Regions from separate parts of the Sporolactobacillus sp. KGMB 08714 genome, predicted to be linked through region 1. Evidence: riboswitches for the same ligand, from Rfam matches in the RefSeq annotation. Region 1 holds a riboswitch; each other region holds the start of a gene.
What was found. Region 1 has a riboswitch for fluoride ahead of Q6A92_RS04570 (respiratory chain complex I subunit 1 family protein). Riboswitches for the same ligand answer to the same signal wherever they lie in the genome.
Positions count from the first base shown of each region.

Region 2: it holds a riboswitch for fluoride, as region 1 does, so the genes downstream of both, Q6A92_RS16965 (MFS transporter) here and Q6A92_RS04570 (respiratory chain complex I subunit 1 family protein) in region 1, are expected to answer to the same signal.
Region 3: it holds a riboswitch for fluoride, as region 1 does, so the genes downstream of both, Q6A92_RS16985 (DUF190 domain-containing protein) here and Q6A92_RS04570 (respiratory chain complex I subunit 1 family protein) in region 1, are expected to answer to the same signal.

Region 1 covers NZ_JAUUBW010000008.1:43,050-61,932, forward strand. The annotation lists gene Q6A92_RS04560 (hypothetical protein) at 172-423, opposite strand; gene Q6A92_RS04565 (Nramp family divalent metal transporter) at 523-1,785, opposite strand; fluoride riboswitch at 2,229-2,291, shown strand; gene Q6A92_RS04570 (respiratory chain complex I subunit 1 family protein) at 2,667-3,614, shown strand; gene Q6A92_RS04575 (hypothetical protein) at 3,642-4,265, shown strand; gene Q6A92_RS04580 (proton-conducting transporter transmembrane domain-containing protein) at 4,271-5,704, shown strand; gene Q6A92_RS04585 (NADH-quinone oxidoreductase subunit C) at 5,720-7,171, shown strand; gene Q6A92_RS04590 (NADH-quinone oxidoreductase subunit B family protein) at 7,196-7,810, shown strand; gene Q6A92_RS04595 (proton-conducting transporter transmembrane domain-containing protein) at 7,807-9,906, shown strand; gene Q6A92_RS04600 (NAD(P)/FAD-dependent oxidoreductase) at 10,169-11,173, opposite strand; gene Q6A92_RS04605 (ABC transporter ATP-binding protein) at 11,266-12,081, opposite strand; gene Q6A92_RS04610 (ABC transporter substrate-binding protein) at 12,307-13,275, opposite strand; gene Q6A92_RS04615 (FecCD family ABC transporter permease) at 13,458-14,504, shown strand; gene Q6A92_RS04620 (FecCD family ABC transporter permease) at 14,505-15,527, shown strand; gene Q6A92_RS04625 (MarR family winged helix-turn-helix transcriptional regulator) at 15,765-16,205, shown strand; gene tpx (thiol peroxidase) at 16,386-16,904, shown strand; gene Q6A92_RS04635 (alpha/beta hydrolase) at 17,113-18,072, shown strand; gene Q6A92_RS04640 (cold shock domain-containing protein) at 18,551-18,751, opposite strand.
Region 2 covers NZ_JAUUBW010000046.1:169-5,395, forward strand. The annotation lists gene cax (calcium/proton exchanger) at 367-1,413, shown strand; fluoride riboswitch at 1,837-1,898, shown strand; gene Q6A92_RS16965 (MFS transporter) at 1,979-3,145, shown strand; gene Q6A92_RS16970 (MutS-related protein) at 3,913-5,227, opposite strand, start outside.
Region 3 covers NZ_JAUUBW010000046.1:7,356-10,782, forward strand. The annotation lists gene Q6A92_RS16980 (histidine phosphatase family protein) at 402-1,079, opposite strand; gene Q6A92_RS16985 (DUF190 domain-containing protein) at 1,269-1,904, opposite strand; fluoride riboswitch at 2,110-2,174, opposite strand; gene Q6A92_RS16990 (hypothetical protein) at 2,648-3,079, shown strand.

The DNA.
Region 1 (18,883 bases):
ACAGATAAACGAAACGATTAAGATGTAAGACTGAATTTTTCAAAAACCTGTATCTATTGCCCGGTAAGGCCTGAAGAAAACTCAGATGTTACTTATTCGTGATTAAAGTGATTGAATCCGCTGAAATAATAATCTTGGCACCTAAACCCTTCGAAGCTTCCATAAGGATATTCAATGAGATACGATTCCCGCCATTTCTATTCGGGAAATCATGCTTTGATTGACTGAGAGTAAACGTGTCATTTCTCTCTGAAAACATTTTCTTTTTCTGCGTAAATGGATGAACTGAGCAGCAAGGCTGTCCGTATCAACCTCTTCTTCCCGTGCGTCTTTAACTTTTGTCCGCTGCTCACCCAGATATATTTCCCATGGCTTTTTAGCCTTTACTTTTCCTGTATAACTGAATTTCGGACGGGAATTCATCTATTACACTCCCTTCTCATACACACGATCCGGCTTCTGATAAAAACCCCCGGTATGAACAGTGCCAGGGGAGGAACAGACGATAATACAATTTTTTGATTATCCGAAAAATGTCTGATAGAGAAGAAAAACGTTCAGGCAAATCACCACACCTGCAATCGCCCATGCTGTCGCCGTAGTCAGTGTGCGGTTAACCAGTTCTCCCATAATTCGTTTTTTACTTGTGAAAATAACAAGGGGGATGATAGCGAGAGCTATGCCGAAGGAGAGAACCACCTGGCTCATCACCAGGGCCCCTGTCGCATTCGCACCCGAAATAATAACGGCTAACGGCGGGACCATTGAGCAAACGCGGCGGATAAAAATCGGAATTCTCTTATGAATGAAACCTTGCATCATGATGTCGCCGGCCAGTGTCCCGACGGATGAGCTCGAGAGGCCTGCCGAGAGCAGCCCGATGCCAAACAGGATTGAGGCGCTCGGCGCAATAAAATTACCAAATTGTTTAAAAGCAACATCCAGATCCGAAATCACCATGTGACCGTGAAATGTTGAAGCAGCAACTGTCAGCATAATCGCATTAATCAATCCGGCAATAATCATCGCGATCAGAATATCGACCATTTCAAAGTGAAAGATTTTCTTTTTCTCACTTGCATTTTTACCAATGACTCTCCGGCACGTCAGACCCGAATGCATATAGATCGCGTGAGGCATCACCGTTGCTCCCAAAATGCCGGCGGCAAGCATGACACTGCCCGCCCCCTGAAAATGGGGAACGAACCCGGCCATGAATGGCGCAAACTGTGGCATGGAAAAGGCAATTTCACAACTGAAAGCAATAACCACAATAAAAACCATTGTCGCGATCACCATTTCAAGTGGACGGAACCCTCTGACTTGAAAGGCAAGAATGAGCAGTGCACAGATCGCTGTCAGAACTGCCGAAGGAATCATGGGCAGTCCAAAGACGAGATGGAAACCAAGAGCAGCGCCAATAAATTCGGCCAGGTCCGTCGCCATGACCATAATCTCACCCTGTATCCAATAAAAGATCGCAACGCCTGGTTTCCACTCGTCCCGTAAAACTTCCGGAAGATTGCGCGAAGTGGCAATTCCCAGCTTTGATGACAAAGTCTGAATCAGAATCGCCATCAGATTGGAAACAATCACCACCCATAGCAGCAAATAACCATACTGTGAACCGCCTTGAATGTTCGTTGCATAGTTACCCGGATCAATGTAAGCAACTGCTGCAATGAAGGCGGGTCCGACAAATGGAAGTGCCTGTCTCCAGCCTTTTTTCGTCCCAATAGCTGTTTTAAAGGATTCAGAATGCTCTCGTCTCTTAAATTTTGACACAGCCCCGGCTGCAGATCCATTGTCAGTTGCCGTTGCACCTTCCTTGTAAGACATTTATTCTGGCCTCCTATTTGCTTAGTGAATATTTGTTTCTTTAAAGAAACTTTTATTCCTGTACTCAATATAATCTGCCTTCGCCTAAATTGCAACCCTAAAAGATAAAATTATTTTCACAAATAAAAGCAGTGAGCAAAATAAACTTGTTCATTGCTTTCAAATAGTTCATATTGTCTTCTTAAGTTGGAGCATCAACAGGAAAATAGAATGTTATCATTTAAGTTCGTGACCATTTATGTGACTACATCCTCTTTCATAATTTTTCATGTTTCTTATAAAACAACTTTCATTGATTATCAAATTTAGTGATTACCCTTGATATCATTTAAAGTTTTTCTGTTTTGAAAAATTTTTGACAGATCATCGGTCAGACATTATAATTACTATACGTAATTGGTGATGGAGCTCACCCTAACGCATGAATGAATGCTAATGGCCCCTATTTTAATCTTTGATTAAAATAGGGGCCATTTTTTTCTTAAAATCGGTTTTCCAGAAAATGTTTCATGTGCAGCACTCCATGCGAGCTCCTAACCCACTGTTTTAGGTATAGCTTTTACCCTATTTTCTGTGGAAATACTTTTCAGGGAGGAGAAGAGTCCGGTGTTTATCAAAAAAGTAAAATGTTTTAGCTTGATATCGAAAAAATGATTTTCATTTTCACTTGAGGCTGTTCACTAAAAGGCAGTTAAGAGGGCTATAGGCTATAGTCCGCCGTTTATGTCGCAGTCCCTTGATCCGAGGAAGAACAGTTTCAATTTACAGCGCAACGTCCGGCCTTCGGGTCCTTATTTATCATTAATCGTTACGAGGGGGTTTACCTTGTGGTTCATTCTCTTCAGGAAGCCGTTTTTTTGCAGTTGCTTCAGTTATTGACCGTGCTGCTTCTTGCCCCGCTGATAAGCGGAATATTAACTCGCTGGAAAGAGTTTGTGCAGGGAAAGAAAGGGCCGAGTATTTTTCAGCCGTATTGGAACTTTCTAAAATTATTTCATAAAGAACGCGTCGTCCCTGATTCGGCCGGATGGATTTATTCTGCAGCCCCCTATATTTATTTTGCGGCTCCGCTAATCGTTACCTTGCTGATTCCGGTCCTCACGGCGTTTCCTCTCTTCATGGCTTTTGCCGGAGATATGCTGTCCGGAGGGTTCATTCTTGGCCTGGGGGGCTTTTTTCTGCTCGCCGGAGCGACCGCCGGAGGAAGTCCGTATGCGGGAGTAGGAACGACACGCAATCGTTTTGTATCGCTTTGTACCGAGCCGATCATGTTTCTTGTCCTGCTATGCGTCGGATTTGCCGCACATTCAACGGTTCCTTACAATGTGACAAAGACGATGGGCGGTATGTTCTTTTCTCCGATTCATATCTTTCTCTTTATCGCATTTTTTATGATGCTGCTGGCTGAAGCAGGACGGATTCCTGTCGATAACCCAAGTTCTCATCAGGAATTTTCGATGATCGATGCCAATCGCGTTTATGACTACAGCGGACCGGATCTTGCACTGATTGAGTGGGGCGGATCCATGAAATTTTTTGTCCTGTCCGTGATCATGATGAATGTCATTTTCGGTCCCTGGGGGCTGGCATCTTCAGCGACGTTTCTCGATTTGCTGACTGCAGAACTGGTTTTGTTCTTCAAATTTTTGATCCTGGATGCATTAATTGTCTGGATTGAGTCTTCCATCGGCAAACTCCGGCTGCTGCGTATCAGTGAATACCTCGGCGTTGCCGGTACATTTGCTCTTTTAGCGGTTATTTTCAGTTTAACTTAAATTACGGAATATGGAGGAAACAGCGGAATGGATTTAATTCCATCATGGGTCAATGTGGCCTTGATTTTATTCACGGTATGGATCGGCGTTGTCCGTGAAACCCGGCTGGCGATGACTGGTTATATTCTGCAAGTGGTCAGCCTGCTGGTTCTTTATCTCTATCAAATTTTCCAGACCGGCGAGTCCGGTGCTTTTATCGGATGGAGCGCTCTGCTGATCATCCGGTTGATCGCCATTCCGATTCTGATTTATTCGTTTCTGAAAAAAAGCTGGTGGCATGACCGAGTAACCAGCGACTTAATCGATGTCCGGAAAGCCGTCCCTCTCTATGCTTTCCTCGCCATTTTCGGATTCATGATGGGACGCGGGACAGGAGACTTCATTGGAACCGCCGTCAGTGTATTGCTCCTGGGCATCAGCATTGTTCTGCTCAAGCATGATCCGAGCAAACAGGTCTTCGGTATTTTGTCCGTAGATGCTGCCGGAGATCTCATGGTTATTTATTTTTTGAACCGTCTTCCCTTGTTTTTTGAAATTCTGATCTATCTGATCATACTTTGGTCGGCTGTCTGTATGGTCATACTGGTCAAATCGATTGAAAGACGTACAAAAGTACGTTCTGTCAAACAATTAACGAATTTGAAAGGATGAATGGCGTGCTTGAGCTACTGCTCTTTATGATTCCGGCTGCAGGAATCCTGTTGACACTTTTGCCATGGACAAAAGCGCGGGAAATTGCCGCTTTTCTTGCAACACTTTTTGTGGCGCTGGTCCTTATTGTATTTAAATCAGGTGCATGGATAACCGCAAAAGGGGTATGGCTTGAAATCAACCAGTTTGATCGCCTGAGCCTTGTCGTTCTCATGATTATAACGATCGTCGGGCTGACCTCTGTCGTGTATGCGTCGGGATACCTAAACCTGTCGGCGGATAAATATCAGCTGACAAATCGGAAACACATGCGCTTTTTCTTGCTCATCATGCTCTTTTACTTTTTTCTATTATGGACGCCGATCGTTCATAATGTCATTCTTCTTTGGGTATGCATTGAAGGAACTTCTCTGGCCTCCGTTTTTTTAGTCGATTATGAAAATACGACCGGAACATTTGAAGCAACCTGGAAATATTTGATCATGATGGAGATCGGCGGTGGGCTGGCACTGGCCGGAACGGTCATTATCCTGATGGGAAGGCCTGCCGGTCTCGGATCATCGTTATCCTGGCAGGCTCTGATGACGGCCGGCCACAGCATCCCTCCCCTGAATTTAAAATTGGGATTTGCATTGATTGTTGCAGGCTATGGGATTAAAGCCGGGCTGGTTCCTCTGCACTCCTGGCTTCCCGATGCGCACAGCATGGCCCCGTCGCCGGTCAGCGCGATGCTGTCCGGGATTAAGATCAATATCGCTCTTTATGGGATCTTGCGTTTCTATGATATTTTATCCGCTAATGGGCAGATATCCTTCGCTGCTTTCCTTCTCCGCTGGACGGGAATTCTGACCGTTCTGGTTGCCATAGCGATGACGGGCGTTCAAAAAGACTTTAAAAGGCTGTTTGCCTATTCCAGTATTGAAAATATGGGGCTGATTGCTTTTGGCTATACTCTGGGGACGTTCGGCGTATACGGCGCCCTGCTGCAGATGCTGAACCATGCACTCATCAAACCCGGCCTTTTTTTCCTTTCCGGCAACCTGCTGATCCAGTATCAAAGTACGGAAATCAGAAAGGCAAGAGGCATTTTATTTCAAATGAAATGGTCCGGTCTGCTCCTTGTTCTGCTGATGCTGGCGATTGCCGGGGCACCGCCTTTCGGTTTATTCCTAAGTGAATTCATTATTATACTCAGTGCACTGCATGAAGGCCTTATCTGGATGGCAGTGGTCCTTGTAATTCTTTTGGCCATATTGTTTGCTAATTTTCTCAGATACGCACTCAAGATGGTGTTCGGCCGTCCAAATACACCGATAGTCGGGAAAGCTCGGTTTACCTGGCGGACGGTATTTCCTCCGCTTCTGCATCTTATCGGTTCATTAGTGATGGGTACGGCTATTCCAATGGTTTTGCAGCAGCTACTGTATATGGGCAAATGAGGAGGTGTGAACAGATTGGCTAAGAAAGAAGATTTTATCGTTCTCGAGAATAACAGATTTATCGCAAGAATATTAGAAAAGCGCGAGATGAAACAGCTCCTTCACTATACGGCAGTTAGAGAAAATCATGAGGGCTGGTCGCTGGTCGCACTGACCGGGAATGAAGAAGGCAAAGTGGAGTGGCTAAAAACAGTTATTTCCGGCAAGGACCCTTCCATTCATTCTTTAGGAACTATCTGGCCCGCAGCTCTGTGGTTGGAAAGGGAGATAACGGACAGGACGGGAATAGAGATGACCGGCCGGCCTAAATCCAGACCGCTCCTTTATCCTGAAAAAGCTTTGCCGGAGGGAGTCGCGCATGGGTCAGGAACTTTTCACATGCCGCTCGGTCCGGTTCGGGGCGACGTGATGGAATCGATCGTCTATATGTTTGATCTGCTGGGCGAGCAAATTATGTTTTTGGACAGTCAATTGTTCTACAAGCATCGAGCGATTGAGGATCTCGCGAAAGGGATGGCTCCGGAACAGGCTCTGCAGCTTGCTGAACGGATCGGCGGCACTTCAACGGTGGCTCATGCAGCGGCTTTTGCCGCAGCGGCGGAACAAGCGGCAGAAATTGATGTTTCTGTACGGACCGTTCAGGAGCGGCTGCTGCTCGGAGAACTTGAGCGGCTGTATAATCATGCGCATGATATCGGCCAGCTGGCAGGCGCGACGGGAATGAGCGTCGGACAGGCGCAGATGGCCAGAATTAAAGAGGAACTGTTGCGAATCAACGCTGATTTATCGGGATCACGTTTCCTGAGAGGAACCGTTCATATCGGCAGACCCTCGACTATTGATTGGAAAATTCATGCAGAACTTTGCCAAAAAAAATTGGATGATATTGCCCGGAGATTCAATCGATTTACCTTTGATTTAAGTCGTACCTCTACCTTTATCGACAGGCTGCAGGGCACGGGGAAAACAGATCTTAAATGGGTGAGAGAATTTGACGTGGTCGGGCCGGTTGCCCGTGCATCCGGTATTTTTCATGATGCCCGTTTCGATTACTCACAAAAATCCCTTAATCTGGGCAGTCTTCAACTGATGACCGATTTAAGAAATGAAGGAGATGCCCTCGGGCGTTATAAGGTACGTGTCGATGAATGGAAACAATCCCTGGAGTTTGTTCGATTGATGCTGGCCTTTCTGGAAGATCCGGAGTGGGGTCTGGAAAAATGGCAGGATGACGATCGGATCAGTCCTGAGAAATGGGGCCTGGGAATTGTGGAATCCCCAAGAGGCCGAACCAATCATCTCGTTCATATTGACAGCGATCGAAAGATCAGTTTTTGGAATGTCCGCTCGGCTTCAGGGTGCAATTGGCCGATATTCGGTCTTGCCGCAGCCAATGGGAATATTCAGACTGATTTTCCGATTATTGAAACGAGCTTTGCCTTGAGTGTCGCAAGTTGCGATCGTTAAAAATCAGAAGGGAATGAATGATCCATGTTTGCAAAATGGCTCCGGGACGGCCTCAGAAGCGGAAGATCGACCGAATCCTACCCGCGGGGCAGAGATGAGTATATTGACAAATATGCCCACTGGACTAAAGATACCTGCGGTGCGCTGGACGCGGCGGATATAACCGATTCGTCAGCTGAAAATCCTGATCTGAGGACATTGCTGACTGAGAAGAAGATCAGAAGGCTGCTCAGAAAATCGCTTTATATCCGTCATATTGATGCGGGCTCCTGCAATGCCTGTGAATCGGAGATTTTGTCCTTGTCTAATCCCTATTACAATTTTCATCGCCTGGGTATTTTCTTCACAGATTCTCCCAGGCATGCGGATGTCCTGCTGGTCACCGGCATAGTAACAAAGGCCATGAAGAATATCTTAATTGAAACGTACGAAGCGATGCCTCGGCCACGGCTTGTGATTGCATCGGGTGTCTGTGCGATAAACGGCGGACTATTTCAAAGCAGCCCGCGATTCGCCGGCCGTGTAAAGGATTTTCTGCCTGTCGATGTGGAAATACCAGGGTGTCCGCCCAATCCCTTTGCGCTGATTAACGGGCTGATCATCGCGGTGAATAAACAAAGGGAGGGCAGCCGGCGATGACACTGTTATTTTGGATCGTAACTCTTTGTTTTTTACTGACCGGCATTTTTTGGACTGTATGGATTAAAAACCGCGGGCTTGTTTTCGGCTGGTTCCTGGTCGCCCTGCTCTGTCTGCTTGATACAGTCATCGGCGTAAAATGTCTTCTTTCAGGGAATGATGAGCGCCTGGGTGAATGGGGACAAATTATTCCTTTCGGACATTGGTTCTGGCGCCTTGACGGACTGGGAGCCTTTTTCATCACGTTAATGGGTGTCATTGGATTTTTGGTGGCGATTTATAATGTTGCTTATGTTAAAAAGCGCAGAGTCGGTTACCGGACATGGGCGCTGGCATCGGTTGGCCTGCAATATTTTTTCACCAATATTCTGATCGTCAGCTCGAACGCTCTTCCCATGCTCATTGCATGGGAAGGTATGTCGCTGATGGCCTTTTGCTACGTTCTGACCGATCATCTGAACAGTAAAACACGCAGAAGTGCCTTGCTAACGATTGTAACGAGTGAGATTGGTTTTCTGGCCCTTGTCATTGCCCTGTTATTACCGAGCCATGCGCATCTGTCGATGACTTTTAATGACATTGCTGCAAATCTGCAAACTTGTTCACCGGGAATCAGATTGACAGTCGCCATCTTGGCTTTCATCGGATTTGGCGTCAAAGCAGGCATTATTCCCGTTCAATTCTGGCTTCCCCGTGCTTATCTGGTCGTCCCGGGCAATCTTGGGGCTCTGCTGGCGGGCAGTCTCGTCAATCTGGGTATTTTCGGCATTCTGCGTGTTTATTTCAGCTGGTTCGGCGGGCACATCCCTGATGGAATGGGGGCAGCCATGCTGCTGGTCGGCAGCATCGGTGTTTTCCTCGGTGCTTTATATGCGACCATTCTGCGCAATCTCAGGCATATCCTTGGATATAGCAGTATAGAAAATACCAGCTTTATGCTTCTTGATCTGGGCCTGGTGATTTTGTATACCAATCACGGAGATACAGATTTTGCCGCCGTTTCTTTCACCGCGCTGCTGATCCTGATGCTCTCTCACGGCCTGGCCAAGGCGCTGGCTTTTCTGGACGTCGAGGAGATTGAAAACACAGCGGGAACGACGAATCTGGATCAGCTGAAGGGATTGATCCGGCGTATACCGGCGACCGTCAACTGGACCTTTCTGGTCGCCTGTCTGTCTTTAGCCACAGTCGCCCCATTCAGTGGATTTACTGCCGAATGGATGGGACTGCAGGGCCTGTTCCAGATTCACAATGTTGTCTCGCCGGTGGAAAAAGTGATGGCCAGTATCTCCTTAATTTTATTGGCATTGGGATCGGCACTGGCATTGACTGCTTTTTTAAGAGCCTATGTCTATACATTCGGATCCGCGGAGCCACATACCAGGCGGAAAGCGGGCCCAAGGATGCCTCTTCTCACGAGGACTGCGCTGACGCTGTTCGCCTGTCTTTCCGCCCTGCTCGGATTTCTTCCGACACTGTTTCTCAATTTCCTGGCCCCCATGGAAAACGGATATTTTCATGGTGCGATTCAAAGCATTATGCCGAATGTTTTTCAGCACGTTGCTCCCGGCGATCTGCTGCCTAAGCTGGGGGGACGGCTGCTTCACCAGCTTCCGGTTCCGGGAACAACGCTCGAACCGGCTTCAGGAGACATAGCGAGCATTGCTCCCACTTATCTGTTATGTGGATTTATCCTTTTCGGATTGATCGCCTGGGCTTTAATTAAAGCAGCCGGGCGGCCGTACAAGACCAGGCGGGTTCGGACATGGCAGGGCGGGCAGACAGGTTACAGCAGACCGGGCAAATATTCAGCTACGGCATACAGCAATATCTATCGCATGCTGTTCAGCGATCTGCTGAGTTTTAAATTCATTCGGCAGGAACAAAACGGCCATTTGCCGGTGCCTCAGTCAATTCATGTATGGACGCGTGCGCGGCAGGTCCTGAGCATCAGTCCCTACGAGAAAATTTTTTATGCGATCAGAAAAAAAGTCAGATTTGTGTCTTATATACAACATGGCTACCTTTTCGGCTATATCGTCTATGTCCTGACTTACCTGCTCATTCTTTTGCTGGTCGTTAAGTTTATGTTTTGATCGGGTCCTGTAATCAAGCCGATGATTTTACAGGTCACATTTGTCAAACGGATGGAATCCATCCATATAATAATGTAGCAGGTAATAATAGCAGGAATTCTATAATCCGCGCACCGCATTATGTGAGCACGGCAAACAGCAAATAACGCCCACCGTATGATCAGGCCGGGCGTTATTTGAACTTATAAAACGCATGAAGTGCAGCAACATTTTTTTCATGAACAAATTGGATGATGCTCCGGCCGAAAATCCGGAACATTTTCTATTTCAAAAAGGCTTGATGATGAGTGGAATACATGGCCATTGGCCCTGCATCCGGGAACATAAAGCGGACAGCGCTGTTTAAAGCAACCGGACCTTCTGCAAATCCTCCGGCAATTAATTTTAATTTATGCGGATAAATCGCGGCATCGCCGGCTGCATAAATCCCGGGGATATTGGTTTCCATTGCTCCGTTTACTTGAATCCGCTCATCTGCCAGTTCAAGGCCCCATTTTGATATTCCCCCGTAATCGCCGCGAATGCCATGACTCACAACGACTTCATCGGCTTCAAGCCATTTTACTTCACCGGTATCGGAATGTTTAATGGCAACACGCTTAATCGTGTTATCATTCCCGATCAGCTCTGTCATACAGTAAGGCGTATAGACATCCGCCATCTGTTTCATCCGCTCTGCCTGCCGCTCATGTCCGCTGAATTCTTCGCGCCTATGGACAACGGCAACGCTTTGGGCAATGGATGCCAGTTCAACGGCCCAATCCACGGCCGTATTTCCGCCTCCCGAGATAACCACACGTTTGTTTCTGAACGGCTCCAGCTCATGGACAGTATAATGAAGATTGCCCGATTCAAAGCGTTCTGCACCGGCAATGCCCAGCTTAATAGGCTTAAAAATTCCCGCCCCGACCGTCAGGATAATGGTTTTTGTAAGGTGAATATTGCCGGTTTCCGTTTTCAATCTGAATACCCCATCTGCACGCCGCCCCAGATCCGATATATGTTGCTTGCAGAGAATCGTCGGTGAAAAAGTCCCCGCCTGTCCGATCAGTTCGCGGACAAGCCTTCTGCCTGTTATTTCGCGGATTCCGCCAATATCCCGGAGCTTTTTTTCCGGGTAAAACATCGTGATTTTGCCGCCCAGTCCGCCGCTGCTTTCCAATACTTTTGTTTTTAAATTCCGCATGCCACTGTAAAAGGCTGTAAATAAACCGATCGGCCCGCCGCCAATGATCGTTACATCATATCGTTCATTCTCCAACTTCAGACCCCTCCTGTATAGAAATGCGCGGCTTTCGGTCAATAAAAGACCAGTAACCCTTCCATCGGGTTACTGTCTTGATCATAAAAAAAATCAGACTATGCCATTCTTGTGTGCATTTCTTTGTGCGGTTTAATTAAATCATAGGACAGGAAAACCGGCCGCCCGTACTTCGGATCCAGCGTGATTTGGACGTCAAGCCGAAAGACATCACGCATCATGTCTGCCGTGATGACGGTTTCAGGACTTCCCTGACTATAGATTTCGCCGTCCTTCATGGCAACCATGTGATCCGCAAAACGCGCTGCCTGGTTTAAATCATGAATCACCATCACGATGGTACGATGCTCTGTCCGATTCAGTTTCTGCAGCAGTTCCAGCACTTCCAGCTGATAGGACAGGTCCAGGAAGGTTGTCGGTTCATCCAGTAAAATCATTTCCGTATCCTGCGCCAAAGCAAGTGCGATCCATACCCGCTGCCTCTGTCCGCCTGAGAGCGCATCTACAGGCCGATCTTTCAGTCCTTCCATTCCGGTGATGCCGAGCGCGCGCTCAATTGCCCTCCAGTCCTCATGGTTCAGCTTTCCGAACCGTTTCTGATGCGGGTACCTTCCGTAGGAAACAAGTTCAGAGACAGTCAGCCCGTCCGGGACATCAGGCGACTGAGGCAGGATCGCCAGTTTTCGGGCAATTTTCTTCGTCGGTTCTTTTGCTATTTCTTTTCCGTCCAGATAAACCGATCCGTCTTTCGGAAGAAGAAGACGCGCCATTACTTTCAGCAAAGTCGACTTGCCGCATCCGTTCGGCCCGATAATCGCTGTGATTTTTCCGCTAAGTATATTTAAACTTAAATTTTTGATCACTTTTATATCTCCATAGGCGACATGTAAGTTTTCTGCACAAAGCTCTGGCATTACGGATCCTCCTATGAATCAATGTTTCTAATGAAATAGATTTTTAACCTAACCCGTAAAGCGGCGGAATCGGGTATGAGCCGGTTAAACCTGTTCAATATTTAGCAATCAAGCGAATGCCAATGCTGAATCTACTTTCGATCTGATGAGGCTCTCCAGAGAAATAATTTTTCAAGAAAAGGGCCTCCTTAGTAAAATACTCGATAAGAGATTCTCCTCATTTCATTATTTATCAATCGTTTTCAGCACATCTCTGATTATCTCTTGATTGGCAATCGTTCCGGTGTAAAGCCAGCTGGAATTTGCGGAGAATTCAGCCACGTGATGCTTTTTGACGGCCGGAATGTTCTTCCATAATGCACGATCCAGCTCAGTCGCACTGTTTTTATCACTGTTTATAAGGAAAATATAGTCTGCATCCAATTCCGTCAATTTCTCAAGCGAAATGGCATTCCAGTTGCTTACCGCTTTTGCAGAGATTTCTTTTACGACATCCGGAACTTTCAAACCGAGGTCATTGTAAAGGACAGTACCGCTCGATACATTTTGGGATACGATGAAGAATTTATTATTAACAAGCCAAATTGCGGCGGCAGAAGGTGTTCTCCCGTTCTCCGCCAGTTTTTCTTTTGCTTTTTTGGCCGTTTTTTCATAATCTGCCAGCACCTGCCCGGCTTTCGCTTCTTTATTCAGAACTTTTCCGACTGCCCGCAGTTCTTTTCTCCAGTCATTGTTTTGTTCCTTGCTTGCTACATAGGTCGGGGCGATCTGGCTATACTGCTCATATTTCCCGCCTTCGACCATACTAGCGGAATTCATAATGATTAGATCCGGTTTGAACTTCTGAACCTCTTCAAAGGGCAGGTCATAAGAAATAGTCGGAACTCCTTTCAGATCATCCTGCAAATATTCCTGAATCCCGTTGCTGACGCTCCATTGTGCGACTGGTTTTACACCGAGTGCGACGAGATAATCTTCCATGTAAGAAGCAAGAACACGTTTAGGCTGTACCGGTACATTCACTTTATGTCCCATCGCATCTGTCATCTGGCGTGTCTGGGATTGCTGCCCTTTAGAAGACTGGCTGCTGCTTCCATTACCCGACTGATTGCTTCCGCAGGCAGTCAGTCCAATAGACAGAAGTACGATCCCGCATATCTGGGCAATTTTTCTTATTTTTTGATTGTAAACCATTTTCATCCCCCTATCGTTATGATAAAATATTAAATAAAATTACTGATAATGATTATCAACATCAATTAAAACGAAGTTAACAGAGGATGTCAATGTTTTTTTCAATATAAAATGAAAATGCCCCACAAAACCATCAGGAAGATTACATAAAGAAGTTCAGCGCGGAAAGAAGGTCTCGGGAAATGGAAAATGAGCATACAGATTATGAGACGCACGGCCTGAAAGATAAACCTTATAAAAAGAAATCGGCTTATTTCATCCTCGGTTTCGGGTGGATCTTCATCATCCTGGCAGTAGCAGGTTCGATACATCTGGGTGCATCAAATGTAAGCTACACAACCGTTTGGAAAAGCCTGTTTTTTTATAACGCAGATAACCCGGCACAGGTCATCATTCATGAACTTCGGCTGCCGCGGGCGGTTGCTGCTGCTTTTGTTGGGGCGGGGCTGGCCGTTTCCGGCGCAATCATGCAGGGGATCACGCGAAACCCGCTCGCCTCCCCCTCTATCCTGGGAGTAACGTCAGGGTCACTTTTTTTCATGGCCATTGCCTTTGCCTTTTTCCCGGGCATTTCTTATCAGGGCCTCATACTCGTATCATTTGCCGGAGCAGGTCTGGGGACTGTTCTCGTTTTTACCATTGCCGCGGCGGCAAAGGGCGGGAATATCGCTGTAAAATTGGCCCTGGCCGGGGCGGCAATAACTTCTTTGCTTAGTGCTTTATCAACAGCTATCGGATTGCGTTTCAATATTTCGAAGGATTTAAGCTACTGGTATGCAGGCGGCGTTGCCGGTGTTCAATTAAGCCAGTTAAAATATGTCATTCCCGCCATGATAGCCGGTCTTTTGCTGGCACTGGTCATCTCACGTTCGATTACCCTTTTAAGCCTCGGTCATGACATCGCAAAAGGCCTTGGTCAGAACACTGTATTTGTTTATATTGCCGGGATGACCGCCGTTCTTTTGCTTACCGGGGCGGCCGTATTCCTTGCAGGCATGGTTGGTTTTGTCGGATTGATCATCCCGCATGTCACCCGGTTCCTTGTCGGGTCGGATTACAGCTTGATCATTCCCTGCTCGGCCATTCTCGGGGCTCTTTTATTGATTATTGCGGATGATGCGGCAAAATGGATCAATGCCCCCTTTGAAACGCCGGTTGGCGCGGTTACTGCCATAATTGGCGTTCCGTTCTTCCTGTATCTGGCCCGGAAAGAGGGGGGCGGGTTATAAATGGAAAAGTATCTAAAAGACAGGCATAGATTCAGCATCCTGGCAGCGGTACTCCTTATTTTACTGGTCATTTTGTTTACGGTGAGCCTTAATACAGGCGCCATGAAAATCCCATTATCGCAGATGTTGTCAGCCTTCTTCGGCAGCGACACCGGAAATCAGCGGATTACCCTCTTCGAGTTCCGGCTGCCGCGGATTGTGCTTTCAATCCTGATTGGGGCCGGAATGTCTGTCTCCGGTGCCATTCTGCAAAGTGTTTCAAAAAATCCGCTTGCCGATCCCGGCATTATCGGAATAAATGCAGGGGCCGGCTTTGCTGTTGTGCTGTACATATTCTTCTTTAATGGAACAAGCTTTCTGGCAGGAACGCTCTCCATTTTTGTCATGCCGTTCACCGCGTTAGCCGGTGCCTGCCTGGCGGCAATACTGATTTACGGGATTGCGAGAACAAACGGCAGCATAACGCCGGCCCGCCTCATTTTAACAGGAATTGGATTGAATGCTGCTTTTTCGGCAGGTACAACGGTTCTGCAAATGAAAATGGACCCTCAGGATTTTACGAAAACCCTGACCTGGATTTCAGGCAGTATTTGGGCAACAAACTGGGATTATGTACGGATCACTTTTATCTGGCTGATTGTTCTGATTCCGCTGGCCATATATAAAGTCCGTTATATGAATTTAATGCACCTCGATGAATCGATCGTGGTGGGTCTCGGCGTATCCCTTGAAAAAGAACGGATGAAACTTCTCATAATGGCGGTCGGACTGGCCGGATCTTGTGTAGCTGTCGGGGGCGGCGTGACTTTTTTAGGCCTGATTGCCCCTCATATCGCCCGCAGGCTCACGGGACCGAACTATGAATACGTCCTGCCATTGGCCGCTCTCCTTGGCGCCTGCATCCTGCTCCTCTCCGATACAGTCGCAAGAGTCATCATCGCCCCGATGGAACTGCCTGTCGGAATTGTCCTATCGATTCTCGGTGCCCCCTATTTTATTTACCTGCTGATGCGGATGAAGTAAAAAAATGCAGTGCTTTCATTGCTGGGCCGCCGGAGGCATCTATTGAGACACTTTTTCAAACTTTTGATCCGGTTATTTTTGTGAATTCATGACCAATACACATAAATCTATGTTCATGGTATCCGGGCTTAAGCGTAAAATAATTGACAATGGACATTGCTATTGTTTATAATCTTATTGTGAACAATTTAATTTAACGAAATTAAATAACTGCTAAATATGTAATGAGGGATTAAGTTGGATAAAGTTTTTTATTTGCAGGATCATCTCTGTTTCTCTTTATACGCTTGCTCGCGGGCCATTCTGAGAATGTATCACCCACAATTGAAAACCATGGGCATCACGTACCCGCAGTATCTTGTTTTACTTGTTTTGTGGGAAAAAGATGAGAGCACCGTCAAGGGCCTGGGCATGGCTCTCGATTTAGACTCGGGAACATTGACACCGCTTTTGAAACGAATGGAAATGAATCATTTGATCATTCGGGAACGCTCAAAAGAAGATGAAAGAGTTGTCAATGTAAAACTGACGGACACAGGCAGCGCGCTGCGGGAAAAAGCCGCCTGCATTCCATTATCGCTGCTTGAATCGAGCGGCAAGTCCGCAGAAGAAATAAAGGAACTGAACGAAACGATCAAGGGACTGACCAGGGCCATCTTGCGAAACAGCCCGTCATAAAAAGCTGTCTTCATAATTTTGTACAGCTCGTTAATAAATAAAATTTTTAGCCATATATATTGTGCACAATATAATTTTAAACAATCTATATCCTTTAAGGAGGTGACTGCCGGAAATTAATGTTGTCGGCTTGTTGTTTAAAAAATCTGTATAACTATTTCATTATGGGGGGCGTTTCGTATGGCAGAAGAACGTACAGGGGCAGCAACAATCGAAGGAAATCCGATCACATTAATTGGACCCGAATTGAAGGCGGGTGATCATGCACCGGATTTCAAAGTAAATAAAGACCTGTTTACGGAAGTGGGCCTTAAGAATTTCAGTGACAAAGTCAAACTTGTTTCCGTCGTCCCTTCATTGGATACCAAAGTCTGTGATGCTCAAACACGTCGGTTTAATGAAGAAGCGGCAAAACTGGGCGACCGCGTGGCCGTTCTGACGATATCAGTGGATTTGCCGTTTGCTCAGGATCGCTTCTGCACCGTTGCCGGCATTGATAAAGTGGTCACGCTGACCGATTACAAGTTCCGTGAGTTCGGCCGTGCCTACGGCGTGCTGATTAAAGAACTGCAATTGGATATGCGTTCGATTTTCATAATTGATGAGAATGACATTATCCGCTATGTCGAATACGTCAAAGAAATGACCAATCATCCGAATTACGAAGGGGCCTTGCAGGCTATAAAATCTTTAATCTGATAATCGGTGTTTCGAGGGGATATATTCTGTCCGGCAGGTCAGTCTCTAATGGATCAACAGGTTGGTCAGCAGTTAGGGCCGCGGGTCGGGCTCCGTGTCCAAGTCAGGAATCCGGCAAGCGGAATCTGTAAGCGGCCAGGCTGGTTTTCCTGTCTGAGGTTTTCTGATTTTATCACAGCCATCAAAATCAAAAAGGAGATTGATTCCAATGAGGCAGTCAAAAAAGATGACCCAACCGATTCTTGAGCAGGAAGCGCAAAAGTTTGTCGAGGCGACAGCCAATCCGCCGTATCTGTTTGATTTGAGTCCGGAAAAAGGGCGGGAAGCCGTTGAGCAGGTGCAATCCGGATTTGTCAAAAAATTGCCTGCTGATATTGAAGATCTGAAGATTGAAGGCGGGCCTAAAGGAGAAGTATCAATTCGCATCGTGCGGCCGCAATATGCTGATGAGACGCTGCCGGTGATCCTTTATACGCACGGCGCCGGCTGGGTATTCGGCAGCGCGCATACCCATGATCGTCTGATTCGTGAACTCGCTGTCGGCTCGCATTCGGCTGTTGTTTTCACGAATTACAGTCTCTCGCCGGAAGCCAGATACCCGATAGCCCTTGAAGAAATCTATACAGCATTAGACTGGATTGTGGCAAACGGCCATGACTATCGTTTGAATGCTCAGAGGATTACCGTTGCCGGAGACAGTGTGGGCGGAAATATGAGTGCAGCGATCACATTAATGGCAAAACAGCGGGGCGGCGCTTCGATCCAGAAACAGCTGCTGTTCTATCCGGTGACCGATGCTTCGTTTGATACGGAATCATATAAAGAATTTGCCACAGGTTATTTCCTCCGCCGTGACGGGATGCAATGGTTCTGGGATCAGTACACAACGGATGCAAACGCACGATCGGAAGTCACTGCTTCACCGCTAAGGGCAACGATTGAGCAACTAAAGGGGCTCCCTGAAGCGCTGATTATTACAGGCGAAGCCGACGTTCTTCGGGATGAAGGGGAAGCCTATGCTAATAAACTCAGAGAAGCGGGTGTCCGGGTGACGGCCGTTCGTTTTCAAGGTATTATTCATGATTTTGTCATGCTCAACGACCTGGCGGATACGAATGCCGCCAAAGGTGCACTTTTGCTCGCTAAGGCCTGGCTGCGTGAATCATAAAAATCCGCACAAGATTAAATGACATGTTAAGCTGCAGCACTTTGCTGCGGCTTATTAGATTTCTACAACATGTTCCGGTGCACAAAGGGTGACACCTTTGCCAAGGTGTCACCGCATCCGCTCATACGCCTTATGTTATTGCCTGCTTAAATGATAAAAAGGAGCTATGAATCCATGTACGCCCGGTCGTCTGGACCGGTAAAATGTCGGCTATGAGTCCTCACCATGCGCCGCTCCGGCCCCACTAACGGTTTTGCCGAAGCCTCAGAAATCCGTAAATTTTTATCTTGCATCTCTTTAGGGGATGTCCATGTAAGGATGTAAAGTAAAGGTCATTTTATTATGCATTAACTAAATCAAATTTCATCCTCGAGTTTTGAATTCCATCACCATGCCGGGCTTAATATAATATAAAAAAGAGGATGTCTCAGTCAGAAAACTGACTTTAAAGACATCCTCTTTTCTTAAATCATCTTAATCACAGCTTAACGACGTTAGCTGCCTGCGGGCCGCGGTTGCCTTCAACAATATCGAATTCAACCTTTTGGCCTTCTTCCAGCGATTTGAATCCGTCGCCTTGAATGGCGCTGAAATGTACGAATACATCATCGTTGCCTTCCGACTCAATGAATCCGTAACCCTTGTCTGCGTTAAACCATTTTACGCTGCCTGTCACTATAATCACTCCTGATTAAAAATTTTGATATGCGTACGTTTTACCCCGAAGCGATCGCCCTGCTTAGATCTGCGCGGTGCATAATCGGCCGAATTATCGCTGGAAAATAAAAAATTCACATATTATAGAGAAGTA
Region 2 (5,227 bases), on a different contig from region 1:
CGGGGCGATAAACTCTTGGCGGGGCGATACTGGCCGGCGGCCCGGCTGTATGGATTGGATTTTAGTTCCTTATCGATCATGAGCAGCTGTTTATCGATCGTCGACGGTGTTTAATCGATCTTCAGCAAGTACATCCATTTATCAACCAGGACAGAAATTTATCGACCATCGCAGAAGTTTATTGATCGTGGAAACGCTCTCCGCCTTTCAAGGGGCGGTTTCGGGAAGAGTCGATCATTAATTGACAGAAGGCATAGCAGAACAATGAGCTAAGGGTATACTCATAAAAAATCAATTTATATGACTTTGGAATGTGCCGTGCCGGGGAATGCTATAGACACAGATCGTGATGAGAGGATGGTCTCATTGAAATATTTTAAAATTCTGCTCCTGTTCGTTCCTGTAAGTCTCCTATGCCGTTTTTTCCCTGTTCACCCCTTGTTGAATTTCCTTTTCCCCGCCCTTGCAATCATGCCGCTGTCTTTCTTCATCAGTGAAGCCACAGAGAGTCTCTCACTGAGGATCGGGCCTAAATCAGGCGGTTTTCTCAACGCCAGCTTCGGAAATCTGACCGAAATCATTATCAGTATTTTCGCGCTTCATTCCGGGCTTGTCGAACTGGTGAAAGCTTCCATTATCGGCTCTGTCCTCGGCAACAGCCTGATGGTGCTCGGAACGGCCGCCTTCATTGGCGGAATGAAATACAAGACGCAAAGGATCAACAGGCAGGCGATTGAGTTTTCAAGTACGATGTTTCTATTTGCTGCTCTGGCGCTGATTCTGCCTACCCTCATTGATATCGTTAAAGACAGCGGTCATCCGGACCGATTCAGCGAGAAGATCAGCCTATTTATTGCGGCGGCGATGCTGATGGTCTATGTTCTCGGGTTAATCTTCTCATTTTTCACGCATGCAGATCTGTTTTACACAGGCAAAGAGAAAAACATCATCGAGCGGAAGTGGCCGCTGAAACAGTCTCTGGGTATCTTGCTGGTATGCACCGTACTGGTAGCCGTAGAAAGTGATTTTTTTGTTTCGGCAATTGAAGAACTGTCGAAAATGTTCCGCATCAGCAAATTCTTTATCGGCATCATTCTTGTACCTGTTGTCGGGAATATTGCCGAATATGTTTCATCGATTCTGATGTCATTAAAAAATAAAATGGATATCGCCGTTGAGATAACGCTTGGTTCAAGTCTGCAGACCATTCTGTTCGTGATGCCGGTGCTTGTATTTATCAGCCTGTTCTTTGTCCCGATGGCGATAGACTTCAACATCTATGAACTGGTTGCTCTGGTCATATCGGTCCTGATCGCAAGCAGAGTCTCCGAAGACGGAAAATTGAACTGGATTGAAGGGGTACAGCTCATCGTTGTCTTTCTTGTTATTGCAGCATGTTTTTATGCGGTTTAATTTTAACGGCCCATCATTTCCCGGGGAAGATTGATGGCACTTCGATCATCTCATTTCACAGGATCGGAAAATCATCGCCGTGCGCCCCTTACTGACCACCGGCTCTATGTCATCCGCCAATCTGATCCCGCGCCTCAGAACCGGGTCGGCAATGCCCTTTTTAATCCCCTTTAAAAACTTCAGGATTACAAAAGATCGTCATCTCCCCGCAAAAAAATTAAACGGCTGGTTTCAGAGGCGTCCTAAAACAGACGCTGTCGGTCGCCAAATCTGTATCGTGACGAACGTTATCACCTAATTTAGTGAAGTCAGACCGCACAAGAATTTAAAAAAAAGATAATCCGTGCTATACTGTGCTTGTTGAGGAAAAATTATCGTTATGGATCCATTCCGGCGATCGTGAAGAAATGCCGATTGATTAGAAGATTAAAAAGTGATGAAGCTCACTTGAAATTGCTCGGACGGCTGATGGCTTCTACGTGATAGCGTAGAACTGTCAACCGTTTTTTTCATGCCTTTTTACAGCCGTTTGAGGTTAAAAAAGATGATTAAGGGACGGGAAATCATGAAATCAAGGTCAAAAAGATCAAGAGCTTTGAATTTTGTGCTGATCATTGGTGTCATGAGTTTTTTTGCGGATTTCACCTATGAGGGGGCACGAGGAATCGTCGGCCCTTATCTCGCCATTCTCGGTGCCGGCGCTTTTACCATCGCTTTTGTCACCGGATTCGGTGAATTCGTCGGTTATGCCTGGCGGATCATATCCGGGAATCTGAGCGATAAAACCGGTAAGTTCTGGCCGATCATGATTTTCGGATATGTGGTGCAAATGGCGTCCGTGCCTCTGCTCGCTCTGGCGGGAAACTGGCAGACGGCGGCGATTCTTATCGTTCTTGAGCGATTTGGCCGCGCAACCCGCAATCCCCCGCGCGATGTGATGCTGTCGCATGCCGCCAAAGAAATGGGATACGGATGGGCCTTCGGCGTCCATGAAGCGCTGGATCAATTCGGAGCTCTGTTCGGTCCGCTTGTCGCGGCGGGTATTTATGCCTGGCGCGGCGATTACAAGCTCACTTTTGCCATGATGATCATTCCGGCACTGACAATGCTTCTCCTTCTGGCAGTTGCCCGTTTTACCTATCCCCATCCGGAAGAGCTGGATGATACACCGCCCAACGTAAACACGCGGGGGCTTCCCCGCGTATTCTGGATCTATCTGACCGGCGCCGTCCTGGCCGCCGCCGGCTTTGCGGACTATCCCTTTATGGCCTATCATTTCCAAATGGTTCACAGTGTCTCTTCAGCCGATATCCCAATTTTCTATGCCATTGCGATGGGCGTCAGCGGAGCGGGATCGCTGCTTTTCGGGCGGCTTTTCGACCGATACGGCATCATTATTCTCATCCCTTTGACGATCCTTTCCGCTTTTATCGCCCCGCTCGTCTTTCTGGGCGGATTTTGGGTGGTCCTGATCGGGATTATCCTCTGGGGACTAGGCACCGGCGTCCACGAGTCGATTATTCCCGCAGCCGTCGCCCTGATGGTTCCGGTACAGCGGCGGGCCTCAGCTTATGGGCTGTTCACCGGCGCATACGGCATTTTCTGGTTCCTCGGAAGTCTGCTGATCGGCGCCTTATACGGCTTTTCCATCCAGGCTGTGATCGTATTCTCTATGATTGTGGAATTAAGTGCACTGCCTCTGTTTTTGCTTGTCAAGAAGCACAATTTTTAAAAATAATGATTTTCAGCGGCAAAGCTTATCGGATCAGAAACCCGATGAATCGGTTCAGCAGCGAATCAGTGATGTATTTCAGCTAAGATGATGTCCGGGAAGCGGTGCCTGCAGAAATCCATTTAATTTGTTTTGGATTTACGTAAAATGGCCGGAACCAGGCAAAATAGTTGCCGCTGATGATGACCGTAAAAGAGACGCCGCGGGCTTTTTTGCCGTTTTTCCAGATTCCGCTGTACTTCTTTTTGCCGTATCGGCTATTTGTTTTCCCGCTTTTTTCTTAAAAATAGAAAAGTTAATCCCCAATAAAGGATGAGTCCCAATCCGGTGAATAGCGCAATACTGATTTTCCCGCTGCCTCCCGCCATCCAGCCCGCCGTGGCAGGCACGCCGGTTTTCAAAATTAATCCTCTATAGGTGTCTGAAGTCGGATCGGCTATTTCATACAAGATGTGCCATTCGTTTCAGTCCCGGCCTTCCGAGTTTATATAAAAGCATCAGATGCTTTCATCCGATGCTTTTTCCTTGCAATGCTTCCATTTGTCACCCCGTTCTTTGCCCCTGCGTCAACAGGCTTCGACAACTATTAACCGGGCCGCTCTTTATCACAAACCAAGTGCCTCAGGCAGGAAAATTAAATAGGATTAGAAAGGCACCGCCCATGACTGCACGTCTATCATCATCTGACCTGATTCGTTAGCAGACCGTATTGCCGGCAATGCCGGAATCTCAGTCATTTTTTCTCCGCCATCCTCCTGAAGCAGCAATCAGATTTCATTCTGCTTATCCTCTTCATCTTCTGCGGACGTCTCCGGCTTCTGCTGCTCGCCGAATGCCCGGTTAAACAGGTCCAATCCGTAACTCGTCCGCCTCGGCAGCCCGTATTCCAGCCGAAAGGGGCGTTTGCCGTCGGCCGTTCGCTGCGCACGCATAAAGACAGCCTCATTCGGCAAGTGTTCCTGTACAAGCTGCGTATATTCATACTGATGCGTCACGCCAATCACTGACACACCGGCATCGATCAACCCTTTTGTAATCTGATAATGGATCACCGATCCCTCATGCTCATTGGTCGAGGCGAATGATTCATTCATGAGAATGAGCGAATGGCTTGGCATTTTATCCACCATTTCATTCATCCGCTTCAATTCCTCATCCAGCCGCCCGCTGGCCACATGATCGTCCTCCTCCCTCTTGAAATGTGTGAACAACTGCCTGAAGGGACGCGTCCGGAATTCTTTTGCCAGGACAAACATGCCGGATTGCGCCATTAGCTGTGCCTGACCTAAGCTGCGCAGAAACGTCGTCTTTCCGCCCTGATTGGCTCCGGTCAGGATCAAAAGATGTTTTTCTTCCAAATCAACCGTATTTCCAATGACATGATAATCCGGATCCAGCAACAGTACAGCATTTTTTAAATCTGTTGCTCGTATTCCGTCAGAAAAGACCGGAAAGGCGCAGTCCGTCCGATTGAACATTTGATGCAGACGGACGACGCCTGTCAGCCAGGCAGCCTGTGCTTCCAATTCGGCAAAAAAATCACGCAGTGTTGCATCGATAACCAATAACGTTCGGGCACTTTCATAGCTGATCCTGTTTTCATAGCGCCCGAGCGCTTCCGCTGCTCCATCATCCCGGGGCGGAATCTCAAACGTCATCCTGCTCGCGTTCAGGTGAAAGCGCGCACTGATTTTTGCCCACGTTTTATTTGAAAAGTCGAGTTCCCGTTCACCCACTTCGGTACCGAGATCGGATCCAAGCCGTCCCGAGAAACTAAATCCATGATGATTCAGCATCGTCCGAATTAATGTCTGCATCCCGGAAAGACCGTCTCCGCCAAAATATTCATGCATCCTGTCAAAGAAATGACAAAAAGCAGGAGCGCTGTCCAGAGTGATCCTTTCTTCTAATTTGCAAATCTGAATAATTCCCTGTAAATAAAGATTAATTGTTGCTGCTTTATTCGATAGAAAATAACTGGCCGATTCTTTTCCCATCGACCAATCGCGGTGCCGGACATTGTGAAGGGTCGATTGCGCAATTTGATAGAACTGAGAACTCAAATTTTCTGTCCCGATAGCG
Region 3 (3,427 bases), on a different contig from region 1:
CTGCACGGCGGTACGCAGGAAAATTACCATACACTGATGCAATTTCATCAATGAGCAGCAGAATCAGATGCCCCGCGTACCCTGCGTAATCCGAAAAACCTCCTAGTCGCGGAACAAGTCAGCCCTGCTGCTTAGATTTCCACCAAATTTTTCCAGGTTCTCACAAACGCCGTTCTGTCAGCCCTGTACAGAATAGCCGAATGACTCCTTTTCTGTCTAATGAAGCGGGAATTGTCCGATGAGACCATTCACCTCCGCCATAAACATCGCTCCCTATTGCCTGCCGTACCCTTTGACAAAAGTGGCGGCTATCCATGCAGCTGTTTCAAGGGTTACCGGCATCTGTCTTATAGCCGCGGTGCCCGGCGATCGCTTCAATCGATCATCCATGCGCCCCTTCCTTATTGCTCCGTCTGCCGATTTTCTGAGATGCCGGTTTGGTTATAGGCCAATAAAACCATTTGCGTGCCTGTTCGTGAAACGATTGTGACACTGCCGGTGGATGGAATCGATGGAACGGGTACTTGGCCGGTCACTCGCCAAACCAGCGCTCTCAGTACAGTACTGTGAGTAATGACTAATGCATTGCCATCGGCCGGCGTCTGATCGCCAATCTGTCTGAGTCCCCGCTCATAGCGTTCCCAAAATTGCGCGCTCGTTTCCGCCAGCTGATCCGGATCATTCTCATGCAATAGATTCTGTACATCATCCGGCGTATAATCCCATTGTAACTCCCCGCCGTCAATCCCTAATTTATTCCTGATTTGTTGCCACGCTTCCCGTTTGCAGCACCCTTCAAAACCTCCGTAGAAATGCTCGCGGAGTTCCGGCAGTACGACTAATTCCGGGCGAGCGGCGGCACGATTTTGCTGCAGAATCAATTGGCCTGTCTGTTCGGCACGGCTGGTATCGCTTGAATAGGCAGCTGCGAACTCAATTTCTTTCAGAAGATGCCCTGCATGTTCGGCCTCGCGTATTCCACGCTCCGTTAAAGGTGTGCCGCTCCACCCCTGAAAACGGCCCAGTTGATTAAAATAGGTCTCACCGTGCCGAACGAAATACAATTTAATCGTTTTCATAACGATTTTCTCAGCTCCTTTCAGCCGCCACGCTGGAGAACGACGATCTCAGCCACGGATAAGAGACACGCCGTAACCTGGCGGATCAGAAAAATGTTTTCGTACATCCGCTGCTTCTTTCAGCGGACCGCCGCTTAGGATATGGTCCTGCAAAAACGGCTTCCAAAACTTCGGACTGCCGCTCAGCCGTCATTTATTGACAATCAGATGAATCGGTGTCGTAAAAACGGCTCCTTCTTCGACAACATCGGCTAATCCGTTTAATAATTTTTTTAAGTGATCGGAAGACACAACAGATTCGATCACAATCGGCATCTTCTCACTTAGCGTAAATAATTTTTGCCGGTGAATGATCCGGTCCTTGCCATAGCCGATGATTCCTTCCGTCATCGAGATCCACATAGCCTCTTTTTCTTGAAAAAAGCTGAAAACTTTGTCATATTCGCCCTTTCTAAACCATGAATTTTCCTCCTTCGTGTACACTTTGACGGCAAAATAGCGATGTTCATTCAAATCTCTTTCTTCCATTCCCCTTGTCAGACTCATTTGTCCGTGCTTCATGCGCCTTTGTATCTCAGGAACGATGGCTTTAATCTGTTCGTTGTCAGCGACTGTTTCAATAATAAGCGCCAAATCGTTAAACAGCTGATCCTCAAGAATACTGATATGCGGCATCCCCTGATGATCAAGATTCATTTTTCCCCGCCGAATCGTCAAACCCGGGAATCCTTTCTCCCACAAGAAATGCTGCAACCATTGAGAGAAGCGCTGAGACCCTTCCGTCTCCGCCATTTCTCCAATCACTATCCGCAACAAGCTTTGCATGCGAAGCATCCTCTTTCCCGTCATGAAAAAATTTAATGGGACAGCCACTTACTCAGTAAAATAATTCGTGAAACAGAGCATTGATTTGAATTTTCCTGACGAGTCAAAGACTCCGATATTTTTGCCGGCCCCTCTCCCGGAACCAATTTTTTCCTCACCCGGCAAAATAAAAACATCTATCTCAGATACCGACTGACACTGAGTATCCGGGATAGATGTTATCAGCTACCATTAGTTAGCATTATGGTGAACATCATCACCTATTTATCTTGGTTAGCATAGCATAGAACGAATCAAATAACAAATTATTCAGAATCACCCTGCATAAGAACTGCTCCCCCCTGAAGTCGGACAATCAAGCGTCCAATCCGGGGGGATTTTACGATGACCAGATAGGCATTAACGGGCATCCCCTCAACTCATGTATCCAGCCGGTCCGCGGCGTGAAGCGCTATCGATTCTTCCGAAAAGCGATTGTTTTGCACGGGAGGCAGTCTAATACTCCTCTGAAATCCATGCAAACAGCGATTGATTCCTCTGAAAAAAGGGATATCGTGCGCGGACAGGCGTTAAATCGCAGAAACACCCGATCTTTTTCTTCGGCAGCCGCGCGGCCCTGTGAGTCGTGGCCAAAATCGCCGGGAAATGCTTGGTATCAATAGCAAATCGCCGCTTATCGGTAAAGTTCAAAATAGCGACAGTAACAGCCAAAGAATCAACAGTAATCGAATCGAAATCAATAAATGCGAATAATCAGAACAGAAAGATCACCTCTGATTGATTTAATCAACCGTGGTGGAAGTTTATCGGTCGGCACTGGCGGGTTTTCGGTCGCCACAACAAGTTTATCGGTCGGCGCACCCGATTTTTCGACCGTCACGCGCTGTTTATCGGTCGCAGCTGGTTTTATCGGTCAGCGCTGGGATTCTATCGGTCATCACTGGCGGGTTTTCGGTCCCTGCTGCAAGTTTATCGGTCGCTGTACCCGATTTTTCGACAGGTGCAGCGAGTTTATCGGTCGCAGCTGGTTTTATCGGCCGGCGCTGGGATTCTATCGGTCGGCACTGGCGGGTTTTCGGTCGCCGCTGCAAGTTTATCGGTCGCTGTACCCGATTTTTCGACCGTCACGCGCAGTTTATCGGTCTCAGCTGGTTTTCGCTGTAGAGATGGTCTAAATAGTGGACACGTCAAAATGGGATTCTGTCTGATTAAACGATCCTAGAATAGGGCTTGTTCAAACATGGCATACGATCGGGAGTAGGTCGCCAATCTGGTCGTGGAAAACGGAAAAGTGGCCCCATCGAATAAATCTGGAATGAACCGGGCCACCTTTTACACAGGCTTTTTGACCCGATCCAATAAAATGTGACGCGCCATTCCGGTTCGGAGAATCTGCAGGCAGAGGGTGGCTCAAAAGCCTCCTGAAAATGAAGAACAATGGAATTCGCACAAAAATTTCACTCCGGTTCTTTTTATGGTGACATGATCATGTTGCATTTGCTTTCCTGTTATGCTAACTTGAT